Regions from separate parts of the Oceanobacillus sp. CF4.6 genome, predicted to be linked through region 2. Evidence: riboswitches for the same ligand, from Rfam matches in the RefSeq annotation. Region 2 holds a riboswitch; each other region holds the start of a gene.
What was found. A riboswitch is a leader RNA that binds a small molecule or an ion and turns the genes downstream of it on or off. The one in region 2 is predicted to bind thiamine pyrophosphate.
Positions count from the first base shown of each region.

Region 1: linked by a shared signal. The riboswitch ahead of ACHABU_RS06835 (thiamine phosphate synthase) and the one ahead of ACHABU_RS14360 (lipoate--protein ligase family protein) in region 2 are both predicted to bind thiamine pyrophosphate.
Region 3: linked by a shared signal. The riboswitch ahead of thiT (energy-coupled thiamine transporter ThiT) and the one ahead of ACHABU_RS14360 (lipoate--protein ligase family protein) in region 2 are both predicted to bind thiamine pyrophosphate.
Region 4: linked by a shared signal. The riboswitch ahead of ACHABU_RS06120 (YkoF family thiamine/hydroxymethylpyrimidine-binding protein) and the one ahead of ACHABU_RS14360 (lipoate--protein ligase family protein) in region 2 are both predicted to bind thiamine pyrophosphate.

Region 1 is NZ_JBIMEX010000002.1:658,738-666,194, forward strand. Features, by position in the region: gene ACHABU_RS06825 (TetR/AcrR family transcriptional regulator) at 1-269, opposite strand, end outside; gene ACHABU_RS06830 (YkvI family membrane protein) at 912-1,979, shown strand; TPP riboswitch at 2,234-2,344, shown strand; gene ACHABU_RS06835 (thiamine phosphate synthase) at 2,444-3,097, shown strand; gene thiO (glycine oxidase ThiO) at 3,081-4,205, shown strand; gene thiS (sulfur carrier protein ThiS) at 4,202-4,405, shown strand; gene ACHABU_RS06850 (thiazole synthase) at 4,407-5,171, shown strand; gene ACHABU_RS06855 (thiazole biosynthesis adenylyltransferase ThiF) at 5,171-6,187, shown strand; gene ACHABU_RS06860 (PTS galactitol transporter subunit IIC) at 6,254-7,457, shown strand, end outside.
Region 2 is NZ_JBIMEX010000009.1:113,714-121,170, reverse strand. Features, by position in the region: gene ACHABU_RS14380 (DUF4367 domain-containing protein) at 1-216, opposite strand, end outside; gene ACHABU_RS14375 (hypothetical protein) at 439-570, opposite strand; gene ACHABU_RS14370 (hypothetical protein) at 699-914, shown strand; gene lipA (lipoyl synthase) at 1,236-2,180, opposite strand; gene ACHABU_RS14360 (lipoate--protein ligase family protein) at 2,152-3,015, opposite strand; TPP riboswitch at 3,100-3,207, opposite strand; gene trpA (tryptophan synthase subunit alpha) at 3,321-4,112, opposite strand; gene trpB (tryptophan synthase subunit beta) at 4,112-5,311, opposite strand; gene ACHABU_RS14345 (phosphoribosylanthranilate isomerase) at 5,308-5,928, opposite strand; gene trpC (indole-3-glycerol phosphate synthase TrpC) at 5,918-6,712, opposite strand; gene trpD (anthranilate phosphoribosyltransferase) at 6,713-7,457, opposite strand, start outside.
Region 3 is NZ_JBIMEX010000005.1:68,532-75,988, reverse strand. Features, by position in the region: gene ACHABU_RS09780 (NAD(P)/FAD-dependent oxidoreductase) at 1-259, shown strand, start outside; gene ACHABU_RS09775 (VanW family protein) at 531-1,406, shown strand; gene ACHABU_RS09770 (thiol-disulfide oxidoreductase DCC family protein) at 1,387-1,749, opposite strand; gene ACHABU_RS09765 (YceI family protein) at 1,840-2,376, opposite strand; TPP riboswitch at 2,676-2,777, shown strand; gene thiT (energy-coupled thiamine transporter ThiT) at 2,872-3,441, shown strand; gene ACHABU_RS09755 (general stress protein) at 4,451-4,801, opposite strand; gene ACHABU_RS09750 (hypothetical protein) at 4,940-6,355, shown strand; gene ACHABU_RS09745 (carbon starvation CstA family protein) at 6,544-7,457, shown strand, end outside.
Region 4 is NZ_JBIMEX010000002.1:501,818-509,274, forward strand. Features, by position in the region: gene ACHABU_RS06115 (S8 family serine peptidase) at 1-1,386, opposite strand, end outside; TPP riboswitch at 1,697-1,804, shown strand; gene ACHABU_RS06120 (YkoF family thiamine/hydroxymethylpyrimidine-binding protein) at 1,908-2,522, shown strand; gene ACHABU_RS06125 (ECF transporter S component) at 2,515-3,093, shown strand; gene ACHABU_RS06130 (ABC transporter ATP-binding protein) at 3,090-4,754, shown strand; gene ACHABU_RS06135 (energy-coupling factor transporter transmembrane component T family protein) at 4,735-5,475, shown strand; gene ACHABU_RS06140 (CocE/NonD family hydrolase) at 5,813-7,457, opposite strand, start outside.

The DNA.
Region 1 (7,457 bases), on a different contig from region 2:
TTACCAATTAACTTATCGATCATGGCGAGGATGGCCTCCTGTGTTGTAGGGTGCCTACTGAAAATAGCTTCGATATCTGTGGTAATGGCTTCATTTAAATCGTGTAAACAAGTAATCAATAATTCTTCTTTTCCATTTGGGAAATGATGATAAAGCGCTCCTTTTGTAACATTACAGACTTTTAAAATCTCGTTAAGTCCAACATTTTTATAACCCTTTGCCTGAAAAAGAGCTGTAGATTTTTCAATTAATAGCGATTTTGTATCCATATTCGTGTATTTCTCCTAACATACCAACGGGTCTGTTTGTAGTATAACAGATTTTTAGCAGGAATTATAGTTAATAGTTTTTTCAAACTTGTGGGACAGAAGGACAGGTACATTGCCCCGAAGTATATCTAAAAATAATAGGAATTGGTGGGTCTTCCCTCTATATCCTGCTCAGGAAATAGAATATTATTTCTTTTTCTCCCACATGCAGTCGACAGCCCTCTAATCCCTTTCATCAATACCAGAAACAACCATTGTCATTGTCTCAATCCCTATGATTTCAGTTACTAAAATGGGGATAAATCAATAGAAAACCATATTCAGTCCTTAATGAAAATATCGGGAAACGGTGCCTGCCCCCAATGTTCCCCCTCTTCCCCCCAATGCATTGTCTTCCTCTTTTGGTAAATTGTCTTTAGTTTTATGGTGTATTTACATTGCATTAATTTGGTGAATAGACTAAATAATCTTTTAACTACAACAACCCAGCTACTTACATGACTATTCTGTTATAATAAAACTTTACCACATATAATGTCTAAATTTGCAAATCAAAATGGTCCCCAATTTTATCCAGCAATAAGAAGCGTATTATGGTTTAAGATAATTGGAAGAGAAACAATAAAACAACAGGAGGATACAATGAAGAGAATTTTTCAAATTAGCAGTGCATTTGTAGGCATTATCGTAGGTGCCGGATTCGCCTCTGGTCAGGAAGTTTTGCAATACTTCACTAGTTTCGGGACGATTGGGATTATCGGTGCAATCATTGCTACCGCATTATTTGCTTATATGGGAATGGTGATGACTAGGATTGGTAGTCGCATGCAAGCAACCTCTCATCAAGACGCGATTCATAAAATGAGCGGAAAAGTTCTAGGTACCATCATTGACTATATCATTATCTTCACCTTATTTGGTGTTGGTGTTGTTATGGTTGCTGGGGGCGGGTCTATTTTAAATCAACAATTCGGCCTTCCCATAGTTGTCGGTAATTTGCTCTTGATTACGCTTGTCGTACTCATTGCAATGCTCAATTTAACTAGAGTTGTTCAGGTAATCGGAAGTATTACGCCGTTTTTAATTTTTGCGCTTATTATACTGTTCATCTTCAGCGTAGCAACAATGGACAATACGTTTGCAACACTTGATCCAATCGCAAAGCAGTACGACTCTGCATTGCCAAACTGGATTTTCTCAGCGATAAATTATGTCTCCTTTAACATTGCAGTAGGTTTTTCTATGGCGATTGTAATGGGTGGGGATGAAAAGAATGAGAAAACAGCAGCAATTGGTGGCTTTTTAGGTGGGCTCGCGATTGGTGTTCTAATTATCATCAGTCATATTATGATCTTCTCGAAAGTTGATATTGTCGGCGCTTTTGACATGCCGATGTTAAAACTTGCAGATGATATTTCTCCAATTTTAGGGGTTGTTTATACCTTTATCTTATTTGGAATGATATTCAATACTGCCATAAGTATGTTCTTCTCATTTAGTGCCAGATTTACAGAAATGGGAACAAAGAAATTTAAAATCTTTACAATAATCACCGGTATGGTTGCATTTGCATTAAGCTTTGTCGGCTTTACAACACTTGTTGCATGGTTCTATCCATTAATCGGAAACCTCGGACTCTTGCTTATAATTGTCCTTATCGTGGCTTCCTTTAGGATGGGGAAAATTGTGGAAAAGCAGGAAAAAATATAATTCATATCTAAATACTACATTCACACAAAAGGAGCTTGGATATCTTACCAAGCTCCTTTTCATTCTTATTATGCTTTTGTGAAAGCTGAGTGGGACAGAGGGTACATGAGGTGACCTCTCGTCCCACTATGTCCTCGTGTCCCTTAAAGCTAACCTATCTATACCTCCTCATACAGACATACCTAAGATAATTCGGCTATTGACAATCATTTTAAGAATGTTATAATTTATTCAAATTGTTAATTAAATATTTACCGATTCACTAGAGGTGCCTTTTAAAAGGGCTGAGATCAAAGCGATTGACTTTGGGACTCTTTGAACCTGATACGGTTGATGCCGGCGGAGGGAAGTGAAAGAACGGATATCGTAATCTATTTGTTTATTTATGCGATAAAACCACTTTCCTTTTCATGCGGGAAGTGGTTTTTTTATTTTTTCAAATGATCTTAAAGGAGAAACTTAGGATGAATGATTTCAACAAAAAAGATGATACATACGGAGAACTTCATATTATCTCAACTGGGGAACAATCACCTGAAACGTTTGTATCCATTGCTGAAAAAATAAACGGTTATGTAGGTTTTTTTCATATTCGAGAGAAATCATGGTCCGATATTCAATATATGCAAACAATCGAACTACTTCATTCCAAAGGCATTCCACTTGAAAAAATCATGGTCAATCACCGGATTCATGTAGCCAACGCAATGCAGGTACGAGGTGTTCAATTAACCTATCAAAGCATCGATGTATCCGTAGCAAGAAAGACTTATGAATCCTTGTACATTGGCTGTTCCGTTCATTCCGTGGAAGAAGCTGTTTCCGCACTTCAACACGGTACAGATTACTTGCTATATGGTCATGTCTTTGACAGCCGCTCAAAACCCGGCGTAAAGCCAAAAGGTTTGGATGGCTTGAAACAAGTCGCACAGCATGTATCCATTCCAGTGATTGCAATTGGTGGCATCACCCCTCAAAATACGCCACAGATCATCAATCATGGTGCAAGCGGTATCGCGGTTTTATCAGGAGTGTTATTGTCCAGTGATCCAGTCGCAAAGGCAATATCCTACAAACATGCATTAAGAAAGGGGGGGAAAAATGAAGAAACAGTATGATGTCATTATTGTTGGCGGAGGTGTCATCGGCAGTTCCATTGCATTCCATTTGAGCAAGCGTAATTACCATGTACTCGTTGTAGAAAAAGGGGCACTCGCTCAAAAAGCATCACGTGCTGCTGCAGGCATGTTAGGTGCGCAAAATGAAATAGGAGAAGATAGTCCGCTCCTGTCCTTTGCACGTAAAAGTAGAGCAATGTTTCCTGCCTTAGCGGAAGAGCTTCAATTTTTATCTACTATCAATATCAAACTTATCCAAAGTGGAATTATAAAAGTTGCTCAATCAGAAGAAGAAGCAGCACACTTACGCGAAATCGCAGCCATTCAAGAAAAGTTAGGTGAAAAGGTAGAATGGTTGCCTACTGCGCAAGTGAAAGAAAAGGAACCGGAACTTTCCGAAGCTGTACAAGGTGGATTATATATGCCAAATGATGGGCAAGTGTCGGCCCCACTTTTATCCAAAGCATTGGCCCAATCTGCAGCCGCTTTAGGAGCAGACTTCCTGGAATATACCGAAGTACAGGAATTGGTTCAAGATAATAATCGGATCTCCGGTGTAAGAACAGGAACAGATTTCTTTTCCGCAAATCATGTCATTGTTGCGGGCGGAGCATGGAGCAAACACATCCTTAAGAGAACCGGCATATCACTAGAAACGTATCCCGTAAAAGGCGAATGCTTTTCCGTACATACTCCTGAACGAATGATCACATCCAGTATTTTTTCATCTGGGGGCTATATCGTTCCGAAGTCTGGCGGCAAAGTCATTATTGGCGCTACAGAAAAGCCTCATACGTTTGATGAATCCGTTCAACTGGATGGACTTTATCAGTTAATGACTCAAGCGGTAACCATCCTTCCAGCATTAAAAAATGCCAAATGGGAGAAAGCATGGGCTGGCATTCGCCCGCAAACAGGAGATGGACTGCCCTATCTTGGAGAACATCCACATGTAAAAGGGCTATTCGTCGCAACTGGCCATTACCGAAATGGTATTTTATTATCTCCTGTTACCGGGTTATTAATGGCAGATATGATCGATGGAAAAGCGGTCCATCACCCATTTTCCATTAACAGAACACCATATATCAAGGAGGTAAACCGATGAAATTGCTAGTGAATGGCAATCATTTACAAGTTCCAAGCAATGTATTTACGATTTCTGATGTCATTACCCATTTTTTTGATCATGATCCCATTGTCATTGTGGAACATAATGGAGAAATTTTGGAGAAAAATCACCATCCAAAACGAATCGTTGCAGATGGCGACAAAATTGAATTAGTAGAATTTGTAGGAGGCGGATGACATGTTAACGATTGGCGAAAAACAATTTAATTCCCGTTTATTTTTAGGAACTGGAAAATACCCGAGCTTTGCTATCCAGAAAGAAGCGGTGGAAGTATCAGAAACGAATATTCTAACCTTTTCGGTGCGCCGGATGGATATTTTTGAATCTTCCCAGCCAAATCTCCTGGAAAAGATAGATTTGAAAAATTATGATCTTTTGCCCAATACAGCTGGTGCAAAAACAGCTGAGGAAGCGGTTCGAACTGCGAAGCTCGCTAAAGCATCCGGGCTTTGTGACATGGTGAAAGTTGAAATCATCGGCTGTGATAAAACATTGCTGCCAGACCCTGTAGAAACACTGCGGGCAACGGAAGAATTATTGAAAGAAGGTTTCATCGTACTTCCCTATACTTCCGATGATGTTGTTTTAGCACGGAAACTGGAAGAGTTAGGTGCCCATGCGATTATGCCTGGTGCGTCACCGATTGGATCCGGGCAAGGGATAATTAATCCGCTTAACTTAAGCTTTATTATTGAACAAGCAAATGTGCCTGTCATTGTTGATGCCGGAATTGGTTCTCCAAAAGACGCGGCCTTTGCAATGGAGCTCGGGGCTGACGGCGTCCTTTTAAATACAGCGGTTTCCGCATCCGTTGACCCTGTCAAAATGGCTGAAGCGATGAAACTTGCTGTAGAGGCAGGTCGACTCGGCTATGAAGCAGGACGCATTCCGAAAAAACGCTACGCAACTGCAAGCAGCCCAATAGAAGGGATTAGCATCTAATGAATGATCGTTATTCCAGACAAATATTATTTTCGCCCATCGGTCATGAAGGACAGGAAAAATTAGCTGAGAAGCATGTCCTATTGATTGGTGCAGGTGCACTTGGTACAGGGAATGCGGAGATTCTTGTTCGTTCTGGTGTTGGAAAAATAACGATCGTTGACCGAGATTACGTCGAATGGAGCAACTTGCAGCGTCAACAGCTATACACAGAGAGTGATGCGACTAATCGCATGCCAAAAGTCATTGCAGCAAAAAGAAGATTAGAGGAAATTAACCAGGATGTGCAAATTGAAGCAAAGATAATCGATGTCACCCCATTGGAGATGCGTCAGCTCATAGATGGCGTCGATTTGATTATTGATGCAACAGATAATTTCGATATTCGACTTATCATCAATGATATATCGCAAAAACATAGCATTCCTTGGATATACGGTGCTGTTGTTGCAAGCTATGGTATCAGTTATACGATTCTTCCAAAAGAAACGCCCTGTTTGCATTGTTTATTGCAACAAGTGCCAATGGGCGGGATGACTTGTGATACGGCAGGTGTTATCAGTCCCGTTGTTCAAATGGTTGTTGCCCATCAATCGGCAGAGGCTTTAAAAATTCTAACCGATAACCGGGACGCATTGAGAAAGCGATTAATTTCGTTTGATCTTTGGAGTAATCAGCAAGCTTCCATTGATGTCAGCACGTTCAAAAATACAAGCTGCCTGTCCTGTGGCGAAGCACCGACATATCCGCATTTAAGCTATGAAAGTCAAACAAAGACTGCCGTACTATGCGGGAGAGATACAGTACAGATTAGACCAACGTCAGCAGGAAAGCGAGACTTGCAAACGATCGCGGCACGCCTCTCCAATACAGGAAAAGTCGAACAAAATTCATTTCTATTATCCTTTACGAGCGAACCGCATCGTTTGGTCATGTTTCACGATGGACGGATACTTGTGCATGGAACGAGTGATGTGACCGAAGCAAAATCATTATATTACCGGTATTTCGGATGAGTTGAGCTGTGGGGCGCCCTCTAAATAGAGTATTTAAATAGAATAGAAACTAGTCTGGAGGGCTATATGTTGGAAGTTTTACAATGGTTTGTCGATTTGGGAGCGAGTGTGATGCTCCCAATGATTATTTTTATTTTCGCAATACTGCTTGGTACGGGTCCAGGAAAAGCATTGTTTTCCGGATTGATTGTCGGTGTTGGTTTTGTAGGATTGAATCTCATCTTAAACTTATTGACGACGAGTTTAGGGCCAGCAGCACATTCGATGGTCGATCATTTCGGTTTAAACTTACAAACCATTGATGTTGGCTGGCCAGCTGCAGCAGCTATTTCCTATGGCACTGCACTCGGAAGTCTTGCTATACCGATAGGAATTGGAATTAACCTTTTACTATTAGCATTCGGATTAACGAAAACAGTAAATGTTGATATTTGGAATTATTGGCATATCGCTTTTACAGGATCGCTCATTTATGCGTTGACGAATGATTTCGCATTAGGTCTGTTTACAACGGCGGTACACGCTATAGTGGTGCTCCTCATGGGTGATATGTTAGCGAAAGATATGCAAAACTTTTTCGGATTAAAACAAATAACCTTTCCACATGCGGCATCCGCACCGTCCTATTTTTTAGCGAAGCCATTAAATGTCGTTTTTGACAAGATTCCAGGATTTAATAAGCTAAAAGCAGACCCAGCTTCTATCCAAAAACGTTTCGGAATCTTCGGACATACGATTGTCTTAGGTGCATTGCTTGGTTTGCTAATCGGTTTAGTTGCAGGCTACAACATCCAAGATATATTGCAATTATCGATACAGACTGCTGCCGTCTTATTTTTAATGCCGAAAATGGTTGCCTTATTAATGGAAGGACTGACACCTATTTCAGAAGCTGCTAGTAAAAAAATGAAGGAAAAGTATCCAGACAGAGAGCTCTATATTGGGATGGACAGTGCGCTAGCAGTAGGACATCCCGCTGTATTATCCGCTTCCTTAGTCATGATACCAGTTACGTTATTCCTAGCAGTCATTTTACCCGGAAATAGTGTCTTGCCATTCGGTGACTTAGCAACAATCCCATTCTTGATCTGCTTAATGGTACCTGTATTTAAAGGAAACATCGTCCGCACGATCATCGCAGCAAGCATTTACATCAGTGTTGGATTGTATATAGCTACATGGCTATCCCCGATATTTACCGAAATGGCCCTTGCTTCGGACTTTGATATCGGAAATAATTCCAGTGTTTCTTCTCTTGTTGACGGTGCTG
Region 2 (7,457 bases):
TACCAATCCTTCCGGAATAACCGCAGGCTTACGAATCTCGAACGGTACTTTCTCTTGCACCATTCCTTCAACGCTTTCGGACTTTACTTTATTATTTTCTGTTACCTTCACCTTTTCAAATGAATCTGCTGATGTGGATTCATCTTGTAAAAGAAATCCAGAAATAACAAGCGCTGTCCCTAAAATACCTCCGATGATAGCGTTTCGTTTCTTCATTGTTTTACCTCCTTATAAACACATGTAAGATAGTCGTTGGAAACTTGGACCGACATGCCAGTAGTCTTCGGAATCAACCCATCGTTTGGATAATTATAAAAAATACACAATAAATTTACATTCATCAGAAAACGGCACTATGTTCCCTAAGTCGACAGCAAATAGAAAAAGCCTATTTTTCTCTCATGATAATCAGTGGCTCTCCACTCCGCATTCACTGGCTCAATTGTCCGCAAACGGTGGCTCAAAACTCCGCAGTAGTGGCTCATTCTGTCTGCAATACTCAGATAGTTCATTTGCTACTATAAAATTATCCACTGTTTGAATTGATGAAAGTTCTTCAAATTCTCTCATTTTTTATACCTCCGAGTAATATGCCTTAACTCTAGTATAGTAAGAAAGGGAATTTTAATCATAAATGATGTTTATATCTTAATCAGAATGGATAAGTGAACTAAAACAAGACAATTGAGGTGAACGTAATGAGTAATCAGGATAAACAATCACCAAACAAAGAAAAGACAAAATGGAATGAGGAAGACAGAACGAAGCTCGATGAGTTTGAAAATCAAAAGTTTGCAGATGATATCCCTCTGGAAGATTTAAAGATTGAAATGAAAGATGAAAAGAAGAAAACAAAAACAAAAGATGCCTCACAAAGTGAACGGAAGTTTAAAAATAAAGAGGATAATCAATAATTTTAGGATCCTTAAGTGCAACTTGCTTAAGGATTTTTACTGATTTTAAAAAAATGGACGTTTACAGTAGTTAAAGTGACGAGACAAGGCATCTAGCTGATACATATACATAAAGTATAAATCTAGACAATAGTAGTCATAGATTTATTCCAACAACCCATGATTACCTGAGAGGTCGATTAACATTGGCTTCTCCTTTTTTTAATGAAGATAATAAAAATATGTAGCATCGAACGATATCCATTTTTGGGCTTAAAAATTATTCCTAGTTAAAGGGCCCCAAGCAAATTGTTGGGGTCCTTTAAAATATGAAAGCTTAAATTAAAATTTAAAATTAACTTCTTTATCTTCTTGTGACTCGACACCCTTCATATAGTCAATTCTTTTTTGGGCAGAGGTTTGGCTAACCTGCTCATCAGCATGATAGGACGAGCGTACAAGAGGACCAGATTCACAATGAGAAAAACCTTTTTCTAAAGCAATTCTTTTTAACTCTTCAAATTCATCCGGATGGTAGTAACGCTCAACATTTAAATGCTTTTTCGTTGGTTGCAAATATTGGCCAATGGTTATAATATCGACATTGTGCGCTAATAAGTCATCCATCGCTTCCACGATTTCTTCTTTCGTTTCCCCGAGACCTAACATGATACTTGACTTTGTAGGGACATTTGGTGCAATCTCCTTTACGCGCTTAAGAAGCAGGAGAGACCGATCATACTTGGCAATTGCTCGAACACGTTTGGTTAATCGTCTAACCGTCTCAATATTGTGATTAAAGATATCGGGCTCACTGTCCATTAATGTATGTAAACTTTCATAATCACCTTTCATATCTGATGGGAGGATTTCAATCGTACATCCGGGGCGTTGTGCCCGAATTGCCCGAACCGTATTGGCAAAAACAGCTGCACCACCATCAGCTAGATCATCACGAGCTACCGCTGTTACAACAACATGTTTCAGTCCCATAATTTCAACCGAATCAGCAACACGTTTCGGTTCACCCCAGTCAAGTTCGTTAGGTAGTCCTGTTTTAACCGCACAGAATCGGCAACCACGTGTACATGTATCACCTAAAATCATAAATGTAGCTGTTTTCCGCTCACTCCAGCATTCATAGATATTAGGGCATTTTGCTTCTTCACAAACTGTATTTAGTCGCTTATCACGCATTAAGTTCTTTAATTTTTTGTAGGAATCATTAGTATTAATTTTCGTTTTTAACCATTCGGGTTTACGAATGTACTCTGCCTGTTTTGTCAATGTTTGCACGCTCCTTATCTAAGTTAGTATCCCGTATATCCAATTCATATTTTGTCTTGGCTAGTTCTTTCACTTCATTCCAATCATCTTCTGACAGTTTTAGCGGATGGAAATCAATATTTAATCCGTTCTTGAAACCTTCTTTAAAAGCCTTTTTCAATATTTCATCATTCACTTTTTCATCTGTTAACTGATTGATTGTAATCGCTTTCTTAGAAAAGCCATTTCGCTGTCTTTCGCGTAATTTATCGGTAGAAAATTGAAATAAATCAAATAGCATTGTCGTGTTAATGCTAATTGGTAGAGAACCATGTTGCAGCAGTACACCTTTTTTTCTTGTTTGTGCATTACCAGATAACTTTTTCCCATTCACTACCATTTCGTAGATTGCCGGTTTTTCGAAGCATATAGCTGTTCTTCCTGACTCTGAGCGTTTCTTTTCCAGTTCATATTCAGCGGGAATACCTAAATTTTTATATCCTTCCAAAACACCCTTTGATAAAGTGTAATAAGCTTCCTGTACGGACTTTGGAATGCCAGGTTCACTTTCAGAAATAACCAAACTGTATGTTAGTTCGTCGTCATGTAGTACCGCACTGCCGCCGGTCAATCGACGAACAAACTGGCAGTTATGGCGTACGATTGCTTCAAAGTCAATTTTATTTTCCACCTTTTGGAAATACCCAACAGATAGACTTGGAGCCGACCATCCATAGAACCGGAGTGTTGGGGGGATTTTCCCTTCACTATGCCAATTGATTAAACATTCATCAAACGCCATATTTATTGCCGCATCATTTAGACCCGTATCAATAAATGCCCATTGCCTGTTCAATATTTTCACCTCCTATATCCAAAATTCTTCACTAAAAAGGACTGCAGGAAATAGACTGCAGTCCTTTTAGTGAAGGTTAAAAAATACACATCGACTGCACATTCCCCACGATAGTATTATCCATATCGGGTACAAAGGGTCAATACCGATAGAAGGTATTTCTCAGCCTTAAAAGCTCCCCTAGTGCGTATTTATTTAATTAATTAAGTGTTTACTATTAAAGTTTACTTGTAATTTTTGGAAATGTAAAGATAAGTTTGATAATTCATGTAATCCAAAATTAATACGATATGAAAGCCGCTTATCTAACTTTTCACTTCTGCAAGGATACTTCCTTCAATCAAGCGATTAACTTCCTTAAATTGTTTTTCGTGTAAAAGCTGAACGATTTTGCTTCCAACAATTACCCCATCACAATGCTTACTAAGTGCATGTGCCTGTTCTGTATTGGACACCCCAAAACCAGCTAATACAGGTACATCACTATATTTCTTTAAATCATCCAGGTAGGAAGTTACATTCGTATCATGTTTTGTCCGGGCTCCTGTCGTTCCATTGACAGCCACTGCATATAGGAATCCTTCTGAACGCTTTGCGAGTTCCACTAAACGTTCTTTTGGACTTGTCATTGCGGCAAGCCTGACAAATGCAATATCATGATCACTTAAAGAGGGGGAAATAATGTGTTCTTCCTCCATTGGCAAATCAGGTATAATAATACCATCAACCCCTGCGTTCGCTGCGTCTACAGCAAATTTTTCTATCCCGTAAACTAAAATGGGATTTAAATAAGTCATGATGACAATTGGAATAGAGCGATTTTCTTTCGTAGATTGCAATGTCTCTAATACATTTGTTAAGGTTGTACCATTGTCTAATGCACGTATGCCAGCCTCTTGAATAGTTGGACCATCTGCAACTGGATCCGAGAAGGGGATACCAAGTTCAATTGCTGATGCCCCACATTCCTGTATAAAATTTATTCTCTCTTCCAAAATATCGAGTCCGCCATCACCAGCCATAATATATGGAGCAAATATATTTTGATTGGATTTGATTTTTTCCTTTAAGGCTTTTTCTAATTTTGCTTTGCCCATTATAATTTTCCTCCAATCCGGTCTTTTACTTGTTCTACATCTTTATCCCCGCGGCCTGAAAGACAGATGACAATTGTCTCATCTGGTGACATTTCAGGCGCGAGCTTCATGGCATATGCCACTGCATGAGCACTCTCCAATGCCGGGATAATTCCTTCTGTTTTTGATAAATATTGAAATGCATCAAGTGCTTCCTCATCAGTGATTGATGTGTATGTGACACGATTTGTCTCGTGTAAATGACTGTGTTCTGGCCCCACTCCAGGATAGTCCAGACCTGCAGAAATGGAGGAGGCTTCTTTAATTTGGCCGTGCGCATCCTGCAAGAGATATGTCATTGTCCCGTGTAATACACCAATATTTCCACCTGTTAATGTTGCTGCATGTTTATTTGTTTCGATGCCGGCACCACCAGCTTCTACTCCAAATAGTGATACATTCTTATCTTCTATAAATGGATAAAACATACCCATTGCATTACTTCCACCACCGACACAGGCAATGACAGCTTCTGGAAGCTTGCCATTCTGTTTCATGATTTGTTTTTTCGTTTCGGAACCAATAACAGATTGCAGATCACGAACGATTTTCGGGAATGGATGTGGTCCGACAACAGAACCAATAATATAATGTGTGTCTTCCACATGATTGACCCAGTAACGTAATGCTTCATTGACCGCATCTTTCAGGGTGCCACTGCCTTGGGAGACACTTCTAACTTCAGCACCTAGTAGCTCCATTCGGAAGACATTCAATTTTTGCCGGCGAATATCTTCTTCACCCATGAACACGATACAATCAAGCCCAAGCAGTGCACATACGGTTGCTGTAGCGACGCCATGTTGACCTGCTCCCGTTTCTGCAACAACTTTCTTCTTGCCCATTCGAACCGTTAAAAGTGCTTGGCCGATGGTGTTATTGATTTTATGTGCTCCTGTATGATTTAGGTCTTCGCGTTTTAAGTAAACTTGAGCACCACCAAGGTTTTTGGTCATCTGCTCTGCGAAATATAATGGTGTTTCGCGCCCGATATATTGTTTTAAATAATAGTTTAATTCATTGATGAAATCAGGGTCTTTCATTGCTGTTTCATATGCTTCTTCTAGCTCAATTACAGCAGGCATCAATAATTCTGGAACGAACCTTCCTCCAAAATCCCCATATTTTCCGGTTTTATCTGGCATGGTATACGATGTCATGAGTCTTCATCCTTCCGTGTTTGTTTGGCATTTGTAATAAATTTTCGAATTTTAGTAATATCCTTTTTCCCGTCCGTTTCAACTCCACTTGATACATCGACTGCTGCGGGTTTCACTTTTTTAATTCCGCGTTCCACATTTTCCGGAGTTAATCCACCGGCTAGTATGATATTACTGTGATCCAACTGCAGATTTTCAAGCAAACTCCAATCGAATACGGATCCGTTTCCACCACGGCTCCTTTTGCCTGGTGTATCCAATAGGCAGTAATCACAAGGATATGTTTTTAGATTTTCAAGTGCTTCTTTTTCTGCTGGAAAAGCTTTAATAATTCCATAGGGCAATTGCTCCGCTACTTCAGCTGGTTCATCACCATGTAATTGAATAATATCGAGCCCAACAACCTCAGCGGTTCGCTTCATGTTTTCAACTGTCTCATTTACAAATACGCCGACTTTTTTAATTGAAGTAGGGATGGAAGCTGCTATGGAAGCAGCAGCTTCAGGTGAGATTTCCCGCTTGCTTTCTGCAAACACAAATCCTATAAAATCAGCATCAGCCTTTACTGCAGCGTCGGCTGCTTCAATCGTTGTTATCCCACAGATTTTAACAAGCATTTATTTTTGCTCCAACAGGTAACGGAATCTGAAATGCCTTAAAGGTTTCTTCAACATTGTCGGCCCGCATAAATGTCTCACCAACAAGGACAGCATTTGCGCCTGCATTCGCAGCACGTTGCACATCTTTAGTTGTCTTCATTCCACTTTCGCTGATTAGGATGGTTTCCGGATTCTTTATCATAGCCGCAAGTTTCTCTGTTGTCTGCAAATCAATTTCAAATGTCTTTAAGTTCCGATTATTGATTCCGATGATTTCTGGATTCATTTCCAGAGCTCGCGTCATTTCCTCTTCATTATGGACTTCGATGAGTACTTCCAGATCCAGTTCTGTTGCATAGTTATAGAGCTTTTTAAATTGTTCATCGGATAGTGCCGCAACGATAAGCAGAATAATATTAGCTCCAGCAGCCTTGGCATGATCTATCTGAATCGAGTCGATGATAAAGTCCTTACATAAAATGGGAAGGTCAACGGCTTTTCTGACTGCTTGCAAATCTTTCATAGAACCATTGAAAAAGGGTTTGTCAGTTAATACGGATATGGCTGCAGCACCTGATTCCTCGTATTGCTTTGCCTGCTCAACTGGATTGACATCCATATCAATCGCTCCCTTGGAAGGGGAGGACCGTTTGATTTCAGCGATAATATTCATATTGGAAGAAGATGCAACGATACTTTTAAAAGTAGGAACGGATTTTTTATTTCCTTCTAATAATGGAACATTGATTAATTGAACAATTTCTTTTGCCTTTTCAGTTAAAATTTTATCTAGGATTGTCATTTAATACACCTCGCTTGGAATTTTACTACTAAAGTCAACTAGACGTTCTAATCTCTCTAATGCTGCACCTGAGAGGATACTTTCGCGTGCCAAGCTGATTCCATCCTTTATGGTGGCTGCTTTACCATTGGTAAATATCCCTAATCCTGCATTTAATAACACAGTATCAAAATATGCTCCTTGTTTACCTTTTAAAACAGACATGAGGATTTCGGCATTTTCTTTTGGATTGCCACCACGAATCTTGTCGTTTGAATATACGGGTAAACCAACTTCTTCAGGATGAAGACTAATGGATGTAAGCTCCCCATTTTCAAGAATAATTAAATCGTTAGCACCTGCAAGAGAGGCTTCATCCATGGAACCAGCACCAGTAACTACTACGGCACGACGTCTTCCTAACTTTTTCAAAGATTCAGCTATGGTAGGAAGCAAATCTTTTCGGTAAACACCGATTAATTGTGTATCCAGTTGAATTGGGTTTGTCAGTGGGCCAATTGCATTGAAAATGGTAGGTAATCCCAGATTTTTGCGTACGATTGAAAATGGTTTCAGTGCTTCATGGACATGTGGTGCAAATAGGAAAGCAATCTTATTTTCGATCAACATTTGCTCGACATGCTCTTTTGAAAATGAGAGCGAGACACCTAAATGCTCCAGTACATCTGCGCTACCGGTTTTGCTTGATATGCTACGATTTCCGTGTTTTGCAACAGTAATTCCAGCACCTGCCATTACAAAAGCC
Region 3 (7,457 bases), on a different contig from region 2:
GGCTACACAAGAAGGTGCAGTAGCTGCGGATAATATTGCAGCATTAATACGCAATCAACCTTTACAAGATTTTGTATTCCAAAACAAAGGAACGGTTGCATCTCTTGGATTTACGGATGGAATTGGAAATATCCTTGATGGTAATAAAATACGAGGAAAATCAGCAGCAGCAATGAAGAAAGTAGTTGATGATCGTTCCCTATTTATGGTCGGCGGAGCGAAAGCAGTACTTAAAAAAGGAAAATTCCGTCCTTTCTAAGAAATTGAAGTAAATTAGAATTTAAATAAGCTCCAGAACTAAGGAGGTAACTAATTAATGAAAAAGACTTTATACGGATTAATACTTGTACTGGCATCTCTCGTAGGATACCGTCTTGCAAGTGATTATTTAGAAGACAATAGAGATTTCAGATAAAGAATAAACATCATCCAATATGGATGGTGTTTATTTTTAATTAGGGTAGAATTAACGAATTTTATCTACTCTAGAATGGAATTATCAGGTTTGTTTCATACTATTGGTAGGAGGTGTGAACGTGCTTACTTTTTTGTCAGTTATACTGGTAGCAAGCCTTACGGTGAATGTCGAAGATGCCAATGTTAATATTAATAATAATGAAATTACATTGGATACCGTCGAAATTCAACAATACGGATTAGATTTGATTGATCACGCTTTAATTGATGAATATAAACTAATAAATTTAATGGACAGCCTGGATGAAGTCATCTATCAAGAAGCACAGGATGCGCAATTTAATAAAGACGGTACAATAATAAAGGAAAAATTGGGAGTTACTTTAGATAGGAGAGAATTCAATCGTTTATTCAGAGAATTATATTATAGTGATAACAAAGGAAAGCTAAAAGTTCCGAAAACCTCTGTTTATCCAAAAGTAGATCAGGGACTCTTAAGAGAAATTAGTATGAAAGAGCTTGGGAGATATGTCACCTTCTATAAACAAAGCAATTCAGAAAGGTCTCACAATATAGCTTTAGCTGCAGAAGCTATTAATAACACGGTTGTATTTCCAGGGGAGACATTTTCCTTTAATGGTGTAGTAGGTGAAAGAACAACAGAAAGAGGATATAAACAAGCGCCGGTCATTGTAAAGGGAGAACTGTCCGAGGATATTGGTGGTGGTATTTGTCAGGTTTCTTCTACGCTTTATAATGCAGTAGATCTAAAAGGAGTTCAAATAGTGGAAAGATATGCCCATAGCAGACAAGTTCCCTATGTTCCACCAGGAAGAGACGCAACCGTAAGCTGGTGGGGGCCTGATTTTGTTTTTAAGAACCTGTATAACGAGCCGATTTTAATTCGTGCCAAATCAGAGAATGGCCAAATGAATGTTACAGTACACTCCTCAGATACTGTGGAGTACTTTAACGGGAGTGAGGATTGATTTGACACGATTCTCCGTCTGCACACTGATTAACAGGGACAAGTTTTCTATTATTAGCAACCAGTTTATAAATAGTGTCTCCGAGTCCTATGAACTTGAAAATATACATGAATGGAACGAGAATCCATAAGAGTGGGAGCACTTTTGCTATTTGAATAATTGCTGAATAACCTTTGTACCATCGATTATTATATTTAACATGAAGACTCTTTTCCATTTCAAGTGGATAATCTTTCATATTCCGAAATGAATCGAATGTAAGCTTATTTCGCCAATCGAGTCTTTTCCAAATGGTTGAAGAATTTGTACAAATTTTGCAGTAACTATCATAATAGACAATCATATTCATATACCTCCACTAATAATTTAAGTCAATTCTATACAAAAAGCTGTATTTCACAAAGGAAATACAGCTTTTTGATATGGTCGGTTATTACGCTTGTTTATGAAGCTCAAGCTCAAAATTGATTTTAACATCTTCACCAACAAGTACGCCACCAGTTTCAACTGCTGCGTTCCAAGTAAGGCCGAAATCTTTACGGTTAATGGATGTATTGCCACTGAAACCAGCTACAGTAGCTCCGCCCATCGGATCTTTACTTTGACCTTCAAATGTAACATCAAGTGTAACAGGCTTCGTAGTTTCTTTAATCGTTAAATCACCAATTACTTCATAGTCATGAGATGATTTTTTCTTGATATCTGTAGCGACGAAAGTCATTTTAGGGTAGTTTTCTGCATCAAAGAAATCTCCTGAGCGTAAATGATTATCGCGATCTTCATTACGTGTATTCACACTTGCTATATCTACAGTTAATTCTACTTTAGAATCTGTTAGATCTTCTACGTCTGCTTCAATTACAGCATCAAATGAATCGAATGTGCCTTTAGCTTTTGAAATCATCATGTGTTTTACTGAGAAACCGACTTCACTGTGTACTTGGTCAACTGTCCAAACTGTTTTTGTCATTATAAATCCCTCCAAATAATTTTCTGTAACCCGGTAGTTACTTTCTGTTACCTAGTATAAATTGATACGTGTTTAAAGTCAAGTGTTTTTAATTAAAAATAAATGAATTAAGTTTAAATTTAATTTAATAAAAGGTAGGACTACTTTAATGTTCCCTTACTCTTCGAATTGAAACATAAATTTTCCATTCCGAGATGCAAGGAATAAAATGCTGAACCAAAAGTTTTTTGGGTTATAAGAGATTGTTATTTTCTTTATAATAAGGTACAATACACATAACAAATGAAGCATATAGAATAAAAGCCTACAGGGGGAGCCATTTGGCTGAGAGTGAACATTTTGTTCAGACCCTTTGAACCTGTTAGTTAGTACTAGCGTAGGGATTGGTGGTTTTTTTGATGGATTAAAAAGCAATGTGAGCGGATTCCCCCATCAGGAAGCTTCCCCTCGGCATTGCTTTTTTTGCGTGGAAATTTAAAAAGGGAGGTAATACAGTTGAGGTCAAAACGAATTTTATTCTTAGTTGAAGTATCAATTTTTACTGCGTTGGCATTACTTTTGGATATTTTACCATTATCATTTAAAATATGGGCTCAGGGTGGATCGATTTCCTTTGCGATGATTCCCGTATTTATAGTTGCATTTCGCTGGGGGTTAAAAGGTGGTCTGCTTTCTGGGTTTTTGTGGGGAGTATTACAGGTTGCAACCGGAACAGCATATGTTTTAACACCATTACAAGGATTTATTGATTACGCGTTAGCCTTTACAGTCATAGGCTTTGCCGGTATTTTTGCCAATCGAATTCAACAGGCAGTAAAGTCAGGTGAAACAAAGAAATATCTTACTTATATCACGCTTGGGGTATTATTAGGGTCTACATTACGATTTATTGCTCACTATGTAGCAGGGCTCGTGTTCTTTGGCTCCGCAATTGAGGGGCAACCTGCATGGTTATATTCATTAATTTATAATGGTTCTTACATGGTTCCATCCTTTATTTTATGTACGGTTATTGTGTTCTTCTTGTTCCATAAACAACCTAGAACGTTATTGAACGTAGCTTAGAAGTATTGTATATTCGCTCACAATAAGGTAACCTCATAATCAATGAGGTTACCTTATATTTATTGGAGGCTGATCGTATACGTGAATTAATAGGGAAGTGTACATCATGTAAGAAAAATATATATTGTGAAAGTGGTTTTTTTAATGGTATTCAAGAAAATGGGAAGTTAATATGTAATGACTGTGTGAATAGGAAAGAAAAGAAATAGTCTTCCAATTCTTGTTTTCTATCTTATTCAACTTTCGCAGAATGAAATGGATAAATAAGCCTTGATAGAATTAGGAGGACTGGAGCTACACTGTTTAAGTTGACTTTGGTTTGGATTAACTGTTTGCGCTGAGCAGTCTGGATACATCTATACTCAAGGATTTTTTCGTTAATTTCCCTCTTTTATCGTCCGATTTTATATAAACTACGAAGTAACTGCTGGTGGTTTCTATCGGTATGCAGAAACTTCGGCGACCGCTCTGGGAAATACACTGCGCTTTTCGCGGGCGGCTGTTGAGCCTCTTCATGCTGACGCATTTCAGAGTCTCACCTATGCCTTTCCTCCCGCAGAAGTCTCCGTGTATTTCCCAGAGCTGATTAGACGTTTACAAACTATTAACTGCATTAGTGATTGCTATAAAAATCTCATCAAACAGCTTCACCAGTCCGGGTGAGCGGCGGGCGGTGACTCCTGCGGGAACAGCACGTGTCCGAAGACCAGAAGAGTGGTTTTCTCTTCAGGGCTGAGGCCGTGCCCGCGGAAAGCTTCCGCCCAGAGCGATCTCGGACGGCGAGATAAGTTACTTCGCAGTTTATCTCAACTCTGCGACGATTAAAAGGCTATAAACAGTACGAAAAACAGCCTTGTTTTAATCAAGTTTAGCAAGGGGATTATTAGAAACATTCTAAGTTTAACCCAGTTTACTGTTCGAACTTATTTTAATGGTGCGAAAGTTGAGTATCTTATTTTTGAATACATGAGAAAGGGACAACCTTGTTGATTAGGTTATCCCTGTGGCATTATAATATAAAGTTTTCTACGTTGTCATGATTAGTAACCATTAACAGAATCTTTCCGTCGTCCAGGTCCTCTTCGTAATTCTCCGCCTCTGCTTTGGAGAAGCCCATTTCTTCTAGTTTTGTTCGTAATTCGTCCCCTTGGCTGTTGAACATATTTCCTACAGCACTACTAAAATCCATTTCTTTCATGCCGATCGTATTTGTTTCTGATCCGTCGGCTAAACGGCCAGTTCGCTCATCATCATGTGTGAGTAGATAGATGTCATCCTTCTTTACTCCACGAACTTGTAGTTTGTTTACATCCGTTTTTAATTGTTCTTCATTTATATATTCTCTAATAAAAGGTTTCATAAAGTAATTCCTCCTTTGTTGTTACTAGTCTTATTCCCGCTCCTTATAGAAATAAACATCATACGGCTTTGGAATCTGGTAGCGTTCCTCTTCGATTATGCATAGGCTATAGCACAACCGAAGAAAGGAAGAGGATGAATGGATTTAACAATACCCCATCTGTTGTATGGATTATTTACTTTAATTATTATTGTTACAATGGTCTTCCGCAAAGGAGTTGTTTTACCAACATTACTTGGCACATTCGTAATCGCTTTTGTATATAAAGGAAATATTATTGATGGTTTTACCGCAATATTTAATGCGAATTTAGTTGCTGCTCAAGAATTATTCAGTATCTTTTTAATCATAACGTTTATGCTGGCACTCTTGCATTCGCTACGTGATTTAGGGGCAGATGTCAGAATGATTCAACCTATCCAAAAGATGATGGTAAATGGGCATGTGTCCTTTTTTATCCTAATCATTGTAACGTATGTTATTTCCTTGTTTTTCTGGCCGACACCAGCAGTTCCATTGATTTGTGCATTGCTTGTACCTGCAGCAGTAAGAGCAGGATTACCAGCAATGACCGCAGCAGTTGCAATTGCAATAGCAGGACAAGGAATGGCGCTGTCATCAGATTATATTGTCCAGGTTGCGCCGAGCTTGTCTGCTGCATCGGCTGGAATCGATGTTGGTTCTGTTGCTGATAAAGCATTGGTACTATCCTTGATTGCCGGAGGGGTGGCTATTCTTTTAGCCTATCTATTCTATCGGAAATCGATTCGTTCAATAAATGATCCTCTAAATGAAATCGAACTACAAACGCTCCAGACTGCTGAAGGATCAAAAAATAAAGTACAAACGGCTCATCTTAATACTTGGAGCAAAGTCTTTGCAATTGCTGTCCCAATCTCACTACTTGGTGTTGTAATTTTCATGATGTACAGTAAGCTCTTTTCTGGAGACGGTGGTCTGGTTGGAGGGGATGGAGCAGCATTTGTCGGTGGTGTTGCAGTAATCTTATTATTACTCTCCACCATCGCTTTTGGTAAACATCATGCTCTGGATTATGTTACGAATCACATAACAGATGGATTTGTATTTGCATTTAAAGCAATGGGACCTGTAATACCAATTGCTGGCTTCTTCTTTTTAGGGAGTCCTGATTTCTCCGGAATTATTTTAGGGGTAGAAGAGGGACCTGCATTATTATTCGATCTCGTTGCATCCACGCAGGACTACTTGCCACAAAGTGCATTGCTTGCAGCTTTAAGTGTACTAATTATTGGTGTTATTACGGGGCTTGATGGCTCTGGTTTTTCCGGATTACCACTTACAGGCGCACTTGCTGCTTCATTGGAAACAACATCTATTGATGCTGCAACCCTCGCTGCAATTGGTCAAATGGGGGCTATCTGGACAGGTGGAGGTACCCTTGTTGCCTGGTCATCCTTGATTGCAATAGCAGGTTTCTGTGGTGTATCGGTTATGGATTTAGTGAGAAAGAATTTTCTTCCAGTAATATCAGGTTTAATTATTGCAACGCTTATTGCTGTATTTTTTCTCTAAACGAAATAAATAAAAAGAAGAGGGACAATTTGTCTCTCTTCTTTTTATTTATGAAATGTTAATATAAAATTCTTAATATTTTACTTTTTCATAAACAGTAGATAGAATGTAATTGTACTAATTTAAAGCGTTTTTACATAGCTTGTAAGAGAAATCATTATTCCATTATATAAGAGGAGGTAGAAAAGATGAGTGGTATTTTGGTAGCACTGATTGGGATGGTCGTATTTGCATTGGGTTATCGATATTATTCAAAATTTATAGCAGAAAAAATCTTTAGACTTGATCCAAATTATGTAACACCCGCTCATAAGTACAAAGATGGTGTTGATTTTGTGCCAACGAACAAATTTGTACTATGGGGACATCATTTTACTTCAGTTGCAGGAGCAGCACCGATTCTTGGGCCTGCAATAGCTGTGTATTGGGGATGGCTGCCAGCTTTTCTTTGGGTAATTCTAGGAACAGTCTTCGCTGCGGGTGTTCATGATTTTGGAACACTTGCATTGTCTGTTAGGAATAAAGGGCAATCCGTTGGTACAATAGCTGATAAATTAATTGGAAACCGAGCAAAAGTATTGTTTCTATTTATTATTTTAATATTAGTACTCATGGTAAATGCTGTTTTCGCATGGGTCATTTCTAATTTATTCATTAATTATCCAGCAAGTGTAATTCCAGTATTTATTCAGATTCCATTGGCAATCTGGATTGGATATGCTGCCTATAAACGTAATACGAAAATGCTTATTCCTTCATTGATTGCCTTGGCAATCATGTATATTACTGCTATTTTTGCGAGCAGGTTTGAGTTTTTACAAATTAATCTGGTGCAGTATATGGGCGGTGAGGAGGCTGCAGGTTTATTTGGTTTAGGTGCGGTATCCACTGCATTTTTAATTTGGATTGTAATTTTAATGGTCTATGTATATATAGCATCAACACTGCCGGTATGGAAGCTGCTTCAACCAAGGGATTTCATTAACTCCCATCAGCTTGTCGTCGGACTTGGAATTTTATATTTAGGTTTAATTTTCTTGAATCCTGAAATGACAGCTCCTTTGGTAAATGAAAACCCAGATCGGAATTGGCTCCCGCTTTT
Region 4 (7,457 bases), on a different contig from region 2:
GAACTTCCCTACAGATACATTACCAAATCGATCTTCGGTATAAAATGAAAACGAATATTCCGTATCAGCTTCCAATTCTTCAGCAAGATATGTTGTCTCCTCATCACGAGTAACAGATGTTAAAAAAGAATCATTCAAATAGACACTCACTTCAGTAAAGTCCTCATCTACTGGGTTCTCCCAACTTACCAAAAGAGAATCAGCACTAGATTCAATCAGTTGTAGATTGGTAACTTCCCCTGGAGCAATTTGATCATCGGGGTTATACGTAATAAAGCCATGTCCATAGATGGAATCTCTTCCGGAATCTCCTAAATCCTGTACATGCTTCACTAGTTCTGCGCGAATTTCATAATTCGTCATTTCAGGGTATTTCTGTTTTAGAATTGCGAGCATTCCTGTCACATGTGGAGATGCCTGTGATGTTCCGCTGCTTGTCCCATACGAATCATATAAATAAGTGCTAATAATATTGATTCCAGGTGCTGAGAATTCCACCTCTGCGCCCGTGGAAGAAAATCCAGTGATATTCAAGCGACCGTCTACAGCAGATACGCCGATTACACTTTCATATTTTGCCGGGTGGGCGACACTATTTCCGTCATTTCCACTTGCACCAACAATTAAAATTCCTGCATCATAGGCTTCTTGTAACATGTTCTCCAATGACTCGCTGCTTTCATCAGTACCTAACGAAAGATTTATAATGTCCATGTTATTGTTTATGGACCATTCAATTGCTTCCAGTAAATCGGTTAGTGTTCCTTCCCCATTACTATCCAATGCTTTAACCGCATAAAGATTAGCTTCTGGCGCAACACCAACTACACCAATATCATTTTTCTTTGCGCCGATAATACCAGCGATATGCATCCCGTGCCCATTATCATCCAGCCATTCTCCTGTATCATCGACGGTTGAATGGCCACCCGAAATAAGTAAATCCTCATGCGGGGAAATCCCTGTATCAATGATTGCAATATTAACATTTTTGCCGGTAAAGCCCTCTTCCCATGCAAATGCTGCACCGGTTGTTAAAATATTCCAATGTTCCGTTTCTTCTAAAATATCCGTTTCCGTAACTTCTGTAATCGTTTGGATTTTATTTGATAATTCGAATGCTGTATTTTTCTCTATGTATGAGATATTAGAATTTCCATAGAGTCCCGTTAAATCACGGCTATTCATCGTTACAGCAACTGCAGATATATTCGTAAATTCATAGTCTATTTCACTGCTTGTTTCTATAATTAATTGTTTTCCAGCTTCATTTTCATACCCGATGATTGCCTCAACCTCACTACTTGCAAAGGCGTTTAATGGAATAAATAAAACGAAGAAAATCACAAATAAAAGGAACCTACTACATAACTTTGGTTTAGACAATTCTTTTAATCTCCCTCTCTATCTATCTTCTCTCTAAATTTTATCAGTTATGTCGATTTTTGTCTGCATTATTTTTGGAAAAAGATACAAATTGGTGCCTGTCACTCCCCGGTTTTTGTCATAATATGTCGAAGTAATAATAAAGAACTACTCGCTTCAGCTATCAAAATATTATTCGACAGAAATCGGGGAGTGACAGGCACTGTTCGGTCTACTTCAGCTTCTAAATATTTCGAGTTTCTTATTTACGTTTCTCACCTTTACAACATTCCTATAACGTGTTACGTTTGTATTTAGAAAATTGCATAACTGTTAGCGCTAGGGGAGCTGTTTTAAACGGCTGAGAAGAACTGTTTTGTTCTGACCCTTTGCACCCGAACTAGATAATACTAGCGTGGGGAAGTGCGGTCGACCGTGTATATCAATATTTTTTATGATGATAAATACAATAAGACTGCATTCCCTAAAGTGGGATGCAGTTTTTTTAATGGAAAAAATGATAAAACAGGAGGAATTTAGCTATGACTAATCAAAATCAGGCATGTACAAAGAGCGATATCGCCGGAGCAAGTTTTTCTATTCACCCAATGAGTGATGCATTCATTGCGATTATTAAGGGAGCACTCAAAGAGGTTGACACGTCAAAGGTACATCTGCAAACGGATGACGTCACAACAACTGTAAGAGGAAAACTTGTACACGTATTCGATGTCACAAAAGCGGTTTTTCTTCATGCAGCAAAAACGGGTGAGCACGTGGCATTTCAGGCAACTTACTCCCTCGGATGCCCCGGAGACTCGCAAGGTGAGGCATACATGGCCGAGGATGAAACACCTCTAAATTCCAATCTTGTAAAAGATATCAAACAATCGGTTGCATCTAAATTTTCACTTTACCCCCTTGGCGGCGGTGATTATATGGATGTCATCTATGCGCAAATCGATGCAATGAAAAAACATGTGTCCGTATCCCCTGCACATTATTCAACACGTCTGGATGGAGAGGCAGTTGCCATATTCGATGGACTGGAGCAAGTTTTTCAAGCAACTGTGGAAGGTGGGTCGAGTCATACCGTCATGACCGTCTCTATCTCAGCCAATAGTCCATCACACAAAGGAGATGCGAAAAATGGCTAATTGGAGATTTAAGGAAATTGTTGTCATGGCTGCTTTATCTGTCGTTTTTGGGGTTGTTTACTTAGCATTTTTGCCTGTTGGTGCGGTACTCTTTGGATTTTTCGGACCAATTGGCTATGATTTCATCTTTGGTATTTGGTTCATCGTATCCATTATTGTCGCCTATATTATCCGAAAACCCGGTGCGGCATTTCTATCAGAAACCATTGCCGCGATGATCGAAGTATTAATTGGAAACGCTATTGGCCCAATGCTTATTGTAACAGGGATGGTTCAAGGGATTGGCGCGGAAGCAGTGTTTGCTGCAACCCGTTGGAAAAATTATTCAACATGGGTATTAATGGCTGCTGGGGTTGGATCCGCTGTAACTAGCTTTGTCTATGGGTATTTCATGAGTGGGTATGCTGCACTCGCCCCTGGATATGTGACCGCTATGTTGATCATACGTATGATCAGTGGGGCATTAATCGCTGGACTGCTTGGTAAAGCATTGAGTGATGGACTAGCACAAACTGGTGTCCTTTCAAGTTTCGCTTTAGGAAAAGAATATCGAAAGAAGAATGCAGCATGAAACCTTTTGTCGAAGTGCATGATCTCAGCTTACGATTTGAAACGAATCAAAAAGATATTTTATCCAATTTAAATTTTAAATTGGGGCAAGGAGAAAGTGTCTTGTTACTCGGCCCAAGTGGTTGCGGAAAAAGCACGTTAACTTCCTGTTTAAACGGACTTTTCCCACGTGAATTGGATGGGGAGATGCATGGTAATATTTTTATCGATGGGAAAAAAACGTCTGATTACAAGCCTGGTGAACTAAGCAAGCAAGTTGGCGTCGTGTTCCAGGATCCGGAAACACAGTTCTGTATGCTAACTGTAGAAGATGAAGTAGCTTTTGGACTCGAAAATATCGGTGTTTCCTATGAAGAAATGGAGGCTAAAATCGATCAATCTCTCGCACTTGTTCATATGCTCGATTTTAAAGAATCTACCATAGCCTCCCTATCCGGCGGGCAAAAGCAAAAGCTTGCGCTATCATGCATCCTTGCACTCGAGCCATCATTGCTTATTTTGGATGAACCAACAGCCAACCTAGATCCAATCGCAACAAAAGACTTAATTCAAACAATCAAAATATTAAAGGAGAAAATCCCATTTGGACTGATCATCATTGAACATAAGCTGGATGGCTGGACAGATTTAGCGGAACGATGCCTTCTATTAAATCGAGACGGAGAAATTTTTTATGATGGCTCTTTACGAAATGCAATCAAAAATAATCGCCTGCAATTGACAGAACAAGGAATCTGGCTGCCGAATGTGACACAATATCTTTTGAAAAACAAACCGGAACTGACGGACCTTCCACTTACTGTCGAAGAATTTTCCGAGCATCCTTCAAGATGGGGGCACATCGAATCGGAAGCTGCAAAACTTGATTTCCCTGGGTCCAATACTCCCATTTTGGAAACTCACGCTATTTTCTGGTCTGCCAATAAAAAGGACATCGTAAAGGACGTTTCACTACCCTTTTACAAGGGGGAGTTTGTCGCCATTGTTGGAGCAAATGGCAGTGGAAAAACTTCCCTCTCCCGGATACTGGCCGGCATTCAAAAGCCTGCTTCTGGAAGTATTCTGGTAAAAGGAAAAGCCTTAAATGAATGGAAGGAATCCCTATTACGGCAGGAGATTGGTTATGTTTTTCAAAACCCGGAGCATCAATTTATTACGAACACGGTCTTTGATGAGGTTGCATTTAGTTTAAAAATAAAAAATGAACCTGCTGAAACAATCAAGGAAAAAGTTCACTTGATCTTGAAAACCTGTGGACTGCTTGAACTAAAAAATGAACATCCATTCTCCATAAGCCAGGGACAAAAGCGCCGCCTGAGTGTTGCGACGATGATTGTTGACGACCAATCCTTCCTACTCCTCGATGAGCCTACATTCGGACAGGATGCACATTCAAATGCTGAGCTGATGCACCTATTACAGCAACGTCATCAATTAGGATCAACCATTGTAATGATTACCCATGATATGGAAATCGTTGATCAGTATGCAACAAGAGTGATCGTGATGAACGACGGAAGTGTTGCTGCCGATTGCCTGCCGGACAGGTTATGGAAAATGGCTCCTGATAAACTAAAGGAATGGAAACTCGAACTTCCCGTACCTGTCCAGATTCAAAATATTTATGAAAAGGAAGCTTATTATGTTTCTACAACGTCTTAATCCAAGTATAAAAGCATTGACAATTATGATGCTTGTTGTGTTGCTAGCATTTATTTTTGAACCAATAACACCAGTGCTATTTTTGATTTGGACTGTTTCGATTACATTTATTTTTGGAAAAGTAGATTGGAAAAAATATACGCTGTATTTTCTTCCCTTTCTTATTTTTGCTTTTGGAATGCTATGGACGTCCGTCATTTTTGCAGATACACCGAAAAATCAGGATGAAATCATTGTATTGCTCGGCATGGAATATCCACGGGAATCGGTGTTGACTGCACTTGCGCTTTCCATTAGGGTATTGAATGTTGCAGCATTATCACTCATGTTTATTTTCACAACAAATATTGTCCATTTTATCTTGAGCATGATGCAGCAACTAAGATTACCGCCAAAAATCGCCTATGCTGTCCTGGCTGGTTACCGATTCTTACCGATGATGCGTGACGAAATAAAGATCATCCATGATGCACATCGCGTACGTGGAGTGAATCAGGCTAAAACAATAAAGGAAAAGTGGAACAACTATAAACGCTATTCCATCCCATTGCTTGCAAGTGCCATCCGAAAAGCAGAAAGAACAGCAATGGCAATGGAATCAAAAGGATTCACAGGTGATAAAAATAGAACCTTCTACCGCCAATTTACAATTAAAAAAACAGACTGGCTCTTCCCACTCATCATGCTCGTCGGCTTTTTCACCGCTCTACTAGTCTCTTAAGGAAGCACGGGGACGGTTCTCTTGCTTCCATTTGGGTTTAACGTGCTAAGCAACATTGGGAGTGGTGGGTGTTTCGAGCGCTCGGGCAAGGGTGGCGATCGTTTATTCTGGTTTTGGGGAGACTCGGGCCATGGCTTCGATTGCTCAAGACACACCCACGATTGCTTATCCTTATTACCAAGACCCAGTCGTCCCGCTAATAATTGTTAGTACTAACAAAACAAACGCCAACACTATCTGTATGCAGATAGTGTTGGCGTTTATTAATGTATTTGGAAGCAAGAGAACCGTCCCCATGCTTCCATTTCCGACAAAAGCCGGGGAGTGACAGGCACCCCTATCTTGGTATGATCGGTAATACTACATGGGAAGGGTGGTGTTGATCGTGATAAATTTGTTGATTAGACTCCACCATTTCCGTTGAATCAATGATTGTTTCCCCTGTTCCTGGATTCACATCGAAACGTGGGTAACTGCTTGATGAGATCTCTATCCGGATAGAATGTCCAGCTAAAAATACGTTACTTGTCGCCCACATATCTACGTCCAGCGGGACAATTCCATCCATTGAATGATCTTCTTCGTTATTGCCGTCGCGATATTTTGCACGTATTACGCCATCAGTCAGGTTATAGGCAGTTCCATCAGGGAGAACGTCAATTAATTTCACGACGAAATCTGTATCTTCGGCATCATATGCAGCCCACAGTTTCATCTTTATCCAGCCTGTTATTTCCACAGGAGCTTCCAAGGCTTTTGAGGTGAATGTTAGTACATCATCCCGTTTTTCAATCTCGCGCTGATCATACGGACCTGCACCTCTGCCGTTGTAGAATAAAACACCTCCACCATGTGTTGGGACAGGATTACTTGGATCATGTACATAAGAATCGTGTACTTCTATACCTGGTTTAACTTCAGAAAGAGAGCCAGATTCATGTAAGTAATATGGTGTATAGACAGTTTGTTCCAATGGCCATGTTTTTTCGGTACGCCATTTATTTTCACCCATCGTAAAAATCTTCACAGGATCTTCGTTATCGGGAAGTGTTTTCTGATCTTCTTTTAACCAATAATCAAACCATTTAATATGTAGGCCTGTTATGTCATCTTTCCCCTCAATTGACGTACCTGCACTATGCAACCCAAAACTACGTTCGCCAAGTTCTGAATTCAGCATGCCATGTCCCCATGGTCCAATGATCAATTTCTGATTAGAATTTGATCCTTTCAATGCTTCAAAATTACGAATCGTGTCACCTAAAAAGTTATCATACCAACCTGCAAGATGATAGGCTGGGACACCTAGTTCACTTGGATCCCCTTTAAAGCTAGCTTTTTCACGTGCTTCTTGTGGAAATTCCTGATACAAATGTTTTTTGAAAAAGTCCATCAGTTGCGGATGCTTTGTCATTGGTGGCCATTCGTTTGCGGGTTTAAACGCATGCCATTCATCAATGTTATCCAAATCATTCGTAATTTCCTGTATGGTATTTGCATATTGCTGTGATGACTGTTTGCGTTTTAAATAATCAGCTGCTACAGAATCCAATACCCATGTCTGTAAGGAGGCTAAATTAAATACACCGTTCTGTTTAAATCCTTCACCAAAAATATAGCCTGTCATAGCTGGGAATAGTGCTTTTAAAGATGGTGGTTGCTCAAGTAATGCGAATAATTGTGTAAATGCATAATAAGACAATCCGAACATGCCGACTTTACCATTTGCAAAGGGAAGTGCTGCCGCCCATTCTACCGTATCATAGCCATCTTCAAGCTCCTGTACATATGGTTTAAATTCACCTTCAGAAGCAAATCTACCCCGCACATCCTGAATGATAACCACATAACCACTCATCGCCATCCGAATCGGATCAATATAACGATGCGAGAAATTAGGAAGGTTTTTATCGTAAGGAAGTCTTGTAAGCAAGACCGGATATTCCCCTTCATCACTCGGACGATAAATATTGGCATATAGC